2 regions of the Nonomuraea sp. 10N515B genome follow, and region 2 is predicted to be linked to the other one. Evidence: riboswitches for the same ligand, from Rfam matches in the RefSeq annotation. Region 2 holds a riboswitch; the other holds the start of a gene.
What was found. A riboswitch is a leader RNA that binds a small molecule or an ion and turns the genes downstream of it on or off. The one in region 2 is predicted to bind glycine.
Positions count from the first base shown of each region.

Region 1 (4,404 bases), on a different contig from region 2:
GACGAGGAGGCGCTGAAGGTCGCGCGCACCGTCGGCGCCCTGGCCCGCTTCGGCCTGCACGCCCGGCATCTGCGTGCGGTCAAGGCGGCGGCCGAGCGCGAGTGCGGCCTGGTCGAGCAGACCGTCGCGCCCGTGCTGAAGCGGCGCGCCCCCGGGGCCGCCGGCGAGGCGGAGGAGATCGCCAGGGAGCTTTCGGCCCTCTTGCTCGATCTGCACGCATCTCTGGTGCGCACGGGCGTACGGTCGGTGCTGGGCCGTTGAGAGCGGGGCGAGCAGGGAGCCGACGGCACATTCCAGGCCCGCCGGGTGTTACGTTGAATTGAAGTAGCCAGTCGAGCGAAGAGCTGTGCCGGGTGACCGGTCAGGAATACGGAGCAGCCCGTGTTGCAGATGGAGGTCGTGGGCGTAAGAGTTGAAATGCCCACAAACCAGCCGATCGTCTTGCTCAAGGAGGCACACGGGGAGCGGTTCCTTCCGATATGGATTGGCATGACCGAGGCGACGGCGATCGCCCTGGCCCAAGCGGAGGAGCCACCGCCGCGGCCGCTCACCCATGACCTTTTCCGTGACGTCCTGAGCGCCCTGGGCGTCGGCCTGCGGGCGGTCAACATTGTGGCGCTGCGTGACGGCATCTTCTTCGCCGATCTGGTGTTCTCCAACGGCGTGGAGGTGAGCGCGCGGCCGTCGGACTCGATCGCGCTCGCCTTGCGCACCGGAGCCCGCATCTTCGCCAGCGAGGAGGTGGTCCAGGAGGCCGGCGTGGTCATCCCCGACGACCAAGAGGACGAGGTGGAGAAGTTCAGGGAGTTCCTTGACACAATCACTCCCGAAGACTTCGGCAGGGCGGGGTAGGTATTTCGGTGCATTTACGCTTCACGACGCGCCGAGCCGGATCGTTGACTGAGCATGGTCACGGTCCTACGGTGCAAGTGAAACCCGTGGCCGCCCTTCATGAACCCCCAGATCAGGCCACGGGATGAGAGAAAGCCGGAGGTCCGCGTGGCGGTCAGCAGCGGCGAGGGAAAGACGGCCGGCCAGGAAGATCCGGTACGGCGTGAGGACGCGCGGCAGCGTGCCGGGGAGCAGGGTCTGCTCTTCGACGAGCAGCCGGCGGCGTTGCCGGGCGACATCGGATACCGCGGGCCCACGGCCTGCGCGGCGGCCGGCATCACCTACAGGCAGCTCGACTACTGGGCGCGCACGGGCCTGGTAGAGCCCACGATCAGGGCCGCGCAAGGCTCGGGCTCCCAGCGGCTCTACAGCTTCCGCGACATCCTGGTGCTCAAAGTCGTCAAGCGGCTCCTCGACACCGGAGTGTCGCTGCAGCAGATCCGCACGGCCGTGCAGCATCTGCGCGATCGCGGGGTCGCCGACCTCGCCCAGATCACGCTCATGAGCGACGGCGTCAGCGTCTACGAGTGCACCTCCGCCGACGAGGTGATCGACCTGCTCCAGGGCGGCCAGGGCGTGTTCGGCATCGCGCTCGGCCGGGTCTGGCGCGAGGTCGAGGGATCCCTCGCGGAGCTGCCGGGGGAAAGAGCGGCGGTCGAGGACACCGTCCCGGCCGACCACCCCGCTGACGAGCTCGCCCGGCGCCGCCGCGCCCGACGCATCGGGTGAAATCCCCTTGTAACGCATAGGGGCTGTAATGTAGGACAGCAAGGCTGACGACCCCGTGCGGGAGAGTCTCTGGGGCCCACGGGTCCCGGGGCGCCGAAGGAGCAACCCTCCCCGGAATCTCTCAGGCACCCCGTACCGCTCGGGCGAGGCAACTCTGGAAAGCAGGCGCGCCCGCCAGGCGTGCCTCACCGACGGTGCAAGCCCCTGTTCACGGGGGTGAAGCTCTCAGGTCGCGGTGACGCCGCGCTGACAGAGTGGGGAGATCCGGCACTCGCCCGCGCCCTGGCGCCGGTCTCCATAGCCTCGGGAGGCACTGTCCATGACCGACCTGTCAGCTCCGCCGTTCTCATCCCGGCACATCGGCCCCTCCGCTGCCGAGCAGCAGCGCATGCTCGAGGCCGTCGGCTTCGAGTCCGTGTCCGACCTGGTGGCCGTGGCCGTCCCCGAGGCCATCAGGGCCAAGGACCGGCTCCAGCTGCCCGCCGCCGCGAGCGAGACCGAGGCGATCGCCGAGCTCCGCGCCCTCGCCGACCGCAACCGGGTGCTGACCTCGATGATCGGCCTGGGCTACCACGACACGATCACGCCCGCGGTGATCCGCCGCAACCTGCTGGAGAACCCGGGCTGGTACACCGCGTACACGCCCTACCAGCCGGAGATCTCGCAGGGCCGCCTCGAGGCGCTGCTGAACTTCCAGACGGTCGTCTCCGACCTCACCGGCCTGCCCGTCGCCGGGGCCTCCCTCCTCGACGAGGCCACCGCCGCCGCCGAGGCCATGACGCTGGCCCGGCGCGCCGGCAAGTCCAAGAGCAACGTGTTCGTGGTCGACGCCGACGCGCTGCCGCAGACCAAGCGGGTGCTGGCCACCCGCGCCGAGCCGCTCGGCATCACGCTCGTGGAGCACCCGCTCGACGGCGAGCTGCCCGAGTGCTTCGGCGTGCTCGTCCAGTACCCGGGAGCCTCCGGGCGGCTGCGCGACTTCCGCGCCGTGGCCGCCGCCGCGCACGAGGCCGGCGCGCTCGTCGTGGCCGCCGCCGACCTGCTGGCCCTCACGCTCGTGGCCACGCCGGGCGAGCTCGGCGCCGACATCGCGATCGGCTCCTCGCAGCGTTTCGGGGTGCCGTTCGGGTTCGGCGGGCCGCACGCCGCTTACATGTCGGTACGCGAGGGGCTGCAGCGGCAGATGCCCGGCCGCCTGGTCGGCGTGTCCGTCGACGCCGACGGCGACCCCGCCTACCGGCTGGCCCTGCAGACCCGCGAGCAGCACATCCGCCGCGAGAAGGCCACCAGCAACATCTGCACCGCGCAGGTCCTGCTCGCCGTCATCGCCGGCATGTACGCCGTCTACCACGGCCCCGACGGGCTGCGCCGCATCGCCCACCGGGTCCATCGGCACGCCGTCGCCCTCGCCGACGGGCTGCGCGAGGCCGGCCTGGAGGTCGTGCACCACGAGTTCTTCGACACCGTCCTGGTCCGCGTGCCCGGCCGGGCCGCCGAGGTCGTCGCCGCGGCCGCCGAGCGGGGCGTCAACCTCTGGCAGGCCGGCGCCGACCACGTCTCGGTCGCCTGTGACGAGAAGACCGGCGCCGCCGAGGTGACCACGGTGTGGTCGGCGTTCGGCATGGACGCCTCCGAGGTGGCCTTGGACGCCGACGCGTTGCCCGCCGCGCTGCTGCGCGAGTCGGCGTACCTGACCCACCCGGTCTTCCACGGCCACCACTCCGAGACGGCGATGCTGCGTTACCTGCGCAAGCTGCAGGACAAGGACATCGCGCTGGACCGCTCGATGATCCCGCTCGGCTCCTGCACCATGAAGCTGAACGCCAGCACCGAGATGGAGCCGATCACCTGGCCGGAGTTCGCCGGGATCCACCCGTTCGCGCCGGAGGCCCAGGCCGAGGGCTACACGGAGCTGATCGGCACGCTGGAGCGCTGGCTGGCCGAGGTCACCGGCTACGACGCGGTGTCGATCCAGCCGAACGCCGGCTCGCAGGGCGAGTTCGCCGGGCTGCTGGCCATCCGCGCCTACCACCGCGCGAACGGCGAGAGCGGGCGCGACGTCTGCCTCATCCCGTCCTCCGCGCACGGCACCAACGCCGCCAGCGCCGTCATGGCGGGGATGCGCGTGGTGGTCGTGGCCTGCGACGCCGACGGCAACATCGACCTGGCCGACCTCGACGCCAAGATCGACAAGCACCGGGACGCGCTGGCCGCGATCATGGTGACGTACCCGTCGACGCACGGCGTCTACGAGGAGAGCATCACCGAGGTGTGCGCCAAGGTGCACGGCGCCGGCGGGCAGGTCTACGTCGACGGCGCCAACCTCAACGCGCTGGTCGGTCTGGCCAAGCCGGGCGAGTTCGGGGCCGACGTGTCCCATCTCAACCTGCACAAGACGTTCTGCATCCCGCACGGCGGCGGCGGCCCGGGTGTCGGCCCGGTGGCGGTGCGCGCCCACCTGGCGCGCTACCTGCCCGGCCACCCGCTGCACAACGACACGCCCGTCGGGCCCGTCTCGGCGGCCCCATACGGGTCGGCGGGGATCCTGCCGATCTCGTGGGCGTACATCAGGATGATGGGCTCGGATGGCCTGACCGCGGCGACCGAGCAGGCCATCCTGTCGGCCAACTACCTCGCCCGGCGCCTGGCCCCCCACTACCCGGTGCTGTACACCGGGCGCGGCGGGCTGGTCGCCCACGAGTGCATCATCGACCTGCGGCAGATCACCAAGGAGACCGGCGTCACCGTGGACGACGTGGCCAAGCGGCTCATCGACTACGGCTT
Region 1 is NZ_JBQQBQ010000042.1:12,810-17,213, forward strand. Features, by position in the region: gene ftsR (transcriptional regulator FtsR) at 1-261, shown strand, start outside; gene ACTWQA_RS41155 (bifunctional nuclease family protein) at 382-852, shown strand; gene ACTWQA_RS41160 (MerR family transcriptional regulator) at 1,000-1,620, shown strand; glycine riboswitch at 1,669-1,768, shown strand; glycine riboswitch at 1,769-1,883, shown strand; gene gcvP (aminomethyl-transferring glycine dehydrogenase) at 1,940-4,404, shown strand, end outside.
Region 1: another riboswitch for glycine. It lies ahead of gcvP (aminomethyl-transferring glycine dehydrogenase); the one in region 2 lies ahead of gcvT (glycine cleavage system aminomethyltransferase GcvT).

Region 2 (4,404 bases):
GTTCCAGACCGCCTACGACACCTACGGCAGCGTCGACATCGCCTTCAACAACGCCGGCATCTCGCCGCCCGACGACGACTCGATCCTGGAGACCGGCATCGACGCCTGGCGCCGCGTCCAGGAGGTCAACCTGACCAGCGTCTACCTGTGCTGCAAGCACGTCCTCCCGTACATGCGGCGGCAGGGCAAGGGCTCGATCATCAACACGGCGTCGTTCGTGGCCGTGATGGGGTCGGCGACGTCGCAGATCTCCTACACCGCCTCCAAGGGCGGCGTGCTGGCGATGTCGCGGGAGCTGGGCGTGCAGTTCGCCAGGGAGGGCATCAGGGTGAACGCCCTGTGCCCCGGGCCGGTCAACACGCCGTTGCTTCGGGAGTTGTTCGCCAAGGACCCGGAGCGGGCGCAGCGGCGGCTGGTGCACGTACCCGTGGGGCGCTTCGCCGAGGCGACGGAGATCGCGGCGGCGGTGGCGTTCCTGGCCAGTGACGACGCGTCGTTCATCACGGCCAGCGAGTTCCTGGTGGACGGCGGCATCTCCGGCGCCTACGTGACGCCGCTCTAGGAGGAAATCGTGCGTCCGGTCATCGGGATCACCTGTTACGTCGAGCCGGCGAAGTTCACGGTGTGGGCGGACATGACCGTCGCGCTGCTGCCGTACATGTACGTGGAGCAGGTCGTCCGCGCCGGCGGGCAGCCGGTCGTGCTGCCGCCGGCCGGCGATCCCGCGCCTGTCGTGGGGCGGCTCGACGGGCTCATCCTGGCGGGCGGGGGCGACATCGACCCGGCCCGCTACAGCCAGGAGCTGGGGGAAAAGGTCGGCTATGTTCGCAAATTTCGGGATGAGGCCGAGTTTGCGGTGCTGAATGCCGCTCTCGAGGCCGGTCTGCCGTACCTGGGGATCTGCCGCGGCCTCCAGGTGCTCAACGTCGCCCTCGGCGGCACCCTGCACCAGCACCTCCCGGACGTGGTCGGGCACGAGGGGCACTCCCTCGCGCCCGGCCGCTTCGGCCCGCTGCCCGTCGTGCCCGTGCCGGGCACGCGCCTGGCCAAGGCCCTCGGCACGGAGCCGGTGACAGTCCCGCACTACCACCACCAGGCCATCGACTGCCTCGCCCCGGGCCTCACGGTGTCCGCGACCGCCGAGGACGGCACGATCGAGGCGGTCGAGATGGACACGGAGTCGTTCACGATGGCCGTGCAGTGGCACCCGGAGGCGGCCGAGGACTGCGCGATCTTCGAAACCTTCGTGGCGGCCTGCCGCTAACCGACGGGCTTGAGCACGCTGTCGAGGACGACGACGCCCGCGCCGTACTTCTGGTCGAACGTGCGGCGCAGGTCGTCGGAGGCGAGCCAGGTCTCCACCTCGACCCGGTTGCGGGTGACGCTGGGCGCGGAGGAGATGAGGGCGTCGCCCAGCTCCTTCTCGACCTCCCGCTGGATCGCGTGCAACTCGGCCTCGGTACGCTCCGCGCCGCTGACGCACAACGCGCCGCCCCAGACCTCGCGGATCCACGCCTCGCGCCCCGCCAGGTCGCCGGTGAACCTGGGGTTGAGCACCTGCCCCCGCGCGTAGGCGTCGAGTTCCTCCGACGGGTCGGGCTTCGGCCCGATGGGCTCGATCCAGGCGCCTGCGAACTCCTTGGCCGTCCCCGCCCGCTTCATCGCCTTCTCCAGGGTCGCCTCCGTGGCCTTGGCGGGATCGACGGGCCGCCAGCCGCCCTCCGGCTCGGGGCACGGGGTGGTGAAGTCGGTCGTGGGAGGCTCTTCATACACGGGCGAGCCGGGCGGCTCCGTAAGGGTCAGCCGGGCGCCGTCCCAGGTGCCGACGACCCGGTACGAACCCCATTTCACGCCACCCTGCGACTCGTGCTCGACCTTGCTCCAGTCCCAGCCGACCACGTCGGGGCCACCGCACTGAGGCGGGAGGGACTCGGCCACCGCCCGGCACAGCTGAGGCCCGTGCCCGTGGCCTTCGAGCACCGTCAGGCTGGCTTCGTACCGAGGAGGCGGCGCCGGGGACGCGGCGCTCTCGGCGCCGCAGGACGTGATGGTCAGGGCCGCCGCGAGTCCGAGGGCCGCCATTCGCCTGTTCATGCCCCTTCAACGTCATCACCGCCCGAGCGGTTCACGGGCGTCCGAACGCGACAAGACCCCCGTAACGGCACTAGGCTTACGGGACATCACCCACGAAACCGTGCGGGAGAGCACCCTGACAGCCGGTCAGGGTCCCTGAAGGAGCAAGCCCTCCCCGCGAACCTCTCAAGGCAAAGGACCGCACGGACGAGGTGTCCTCTGGAAAGCAGGCCTGTGGGCCTCGCCGAAGGTGAAAGTCCGGCAAAACCCGGGCGAAGCTCTCAGGCATCGATGACAGAGGGGGAGGATGCTGGCATCCGATCCTGTCCTGAGGTGCGATAAATGTCCCGACCGACACCGCTACGAGACGTTCACGAGAGCCTCGGCGCCACGCTGACCGACTTCGCGGGGTGGCTCATGCCCCTCCGGTACGGCAGCGAGTCCGCGGAGCACAACGCCGTCCGGCAGGCGGCGGGGCTGTTCGACCTGTCGCACATGGGCGAGATCTTCCTGACGGGCCCGCAGGCCGGCCAGGCCCTGGACTATGCGCTGGTCGGGCATCTGTCAGCGCTGGAGCCCGGGCGGGCCAGATACACCATGATCGTGAACGAGCGTGGCGGGGTGCTCGACGACCTCATCGTCTACCGGCTCGGGGACGAAGAGTTCATGGTGGTGGCAAACGCCTCAAACTACGAAAAAGTCGGAAATGAGCTGAAAGAGCGCGCGAAGGCGTACAACGCCGTCGTGGACGACCGCTCCGACCAGTACGCGCTCATCGCCGTCCAGGGCCCGCGGGCGCAGGAGATCCTCGCCACGCTCACCGACGCCGACCTCGGCGGCCTCAAGTACTACGCGGGCCTGCCGGGCGTGGTGGACGGACGGCAGGCACTGATCGCCCGCACCGGTTACACCGGCGAGGACGGCTTCGAGCTCTTCGTCGCGAACGAGGATGCCGCGCCGCTGTGGCACGCCCTCATGGCGGCCGGCGAGCCGTACGGGCTCAAGCCCGCAGGCCTGTCCAGCCGCGACACGCTCCGCCTCGAGGCGGGCATGCCCCTGTACGGCAACGAACTCAGCGCCGAGCTCACCCCGTTCGACGCAGGGCTCGGCAGAGTGGTGAAATTCGACAAGCCCGGCGACTTCGTCGGCAGGACGGCGCTCGAGGCGGTCAAGGACGACCCGCCGCGGCGCCGCCTCGTCGGCCTGGTCGCGCGGGGCCGCCGGGTGCCGCGCCACGGTTACCCGGTTACCAAAGACGGCGCCGTCGTCGGCGAGGTCACCAGCGGTGCGCCTTCCCAGACTCTGGGCAAGCCCATTGCTATGGCTTACGTGGACACCGGCATCGAAGAAGGCCTGGCCGTGGACATCCGGGGCAGCCAAGAACCTATGGACCTGGTAGAGCTGCCCTTTTACAGGAGGAAGAAGTGAGCAACATCCCTGACGAGCTGAGCTACACCAAGGAGCACGAGTGGGTGGCCGGGCTCGATGACGGGCTGACCGTGACCGTCGGCATCACGGCCTTCGCCGCCGACGCCCTCGGTGACGTGGTCTACGTGCAGCTCCCTGAGGTCGGTTCGACCGTAGAGGGCGGCGACTCCGTCGGCGAGGTGGAGTCGACCAAGTCCGTGAGCGAGATCTACACGCCCGTCGCCGGCGAGATCGTCGAGATCAACCAGGCCGTCGTGGACGACCCGTCGGTCGTCAACAGCGACCCGTACGGCGAGGGCTGGATGTTCCGCGTCCGCATGGAAGGCGACGCGGAGGACCTGCTGTCCGCCGAGGAGTACAAGGCGCTCACCTCAGGCGAGTCCTGACCCATTTCGCCGGGGCCCGTTCCGCGGGCCCCGGCCTTGCATGAAAGGCGCCCATCAATGGCGATCAGCGTCTTCGACCTCTTCAAGATCGGTATCGGCCCGTCCAGCTCGCACACGGGCGGCCCGATGGCGGCCGCGCACAAGTTCGCCCGGGGGCTGCACGAGGACGGCCTGCTGCCGCGCGTGGCGCGCGTCCAGGCCATCCTGTACGGCTCACTCGGCCTCACCGGCAAGGGTCATGGCAGCGACAAGGCCGTCCTGCTGGGCCTGTCGGGCGAGAAGCCCGAACTCGTGGACGTGGACACCATCGACGACCGCCTGGCCGCGATGCGCGCCTCCGGCACCGTCAAGCTCTACGGCACCCATGAGGTCCCCTTCGTCGTCGGCGAGGACCTGATCTTCGAACGCAAGATCTCCCTCCCCGAACACCCGAACGGCATGCGCTTCACCGCCTACACCGCAGACGGCGACACGCTGCGGGAAAAGGTCTACTTCTCGGTCGGCGGCGGCTTCGTCG
Region 2 is NZ_JBQQBQ010000014.1:232,663-237,066, reverse strand. Features, by position in the region: gene ACTWQA_RS23655 (3-oxoacyl-ACP reductase) at 1-562, shown strand, start outside; gene ACTWQA_RS23650 (gamma-glutamyl-gamma-aminobutyrate hydrolase family protein) at 572-1,264, shown strand; gene ACTWQA_RS23645 (hypothetical protein) at 1,261-2,094, opposite strand; glycine riboswitch at 2,188-2,285, shown strand; glycine riboswitch at 2,286-2,381, shown strand; gene gcvT (glycine cleavage system aminomethyltransferase GcvT) at 2,416-3,501, shown strand; gene gcvH (glycine cleavage system protein GcvH) at 3,498-3,887, shown strand; gene ACTWQA_RS23630 (L-serine ammonia-lyase) at 3,945-4,404, shown strand, end outside.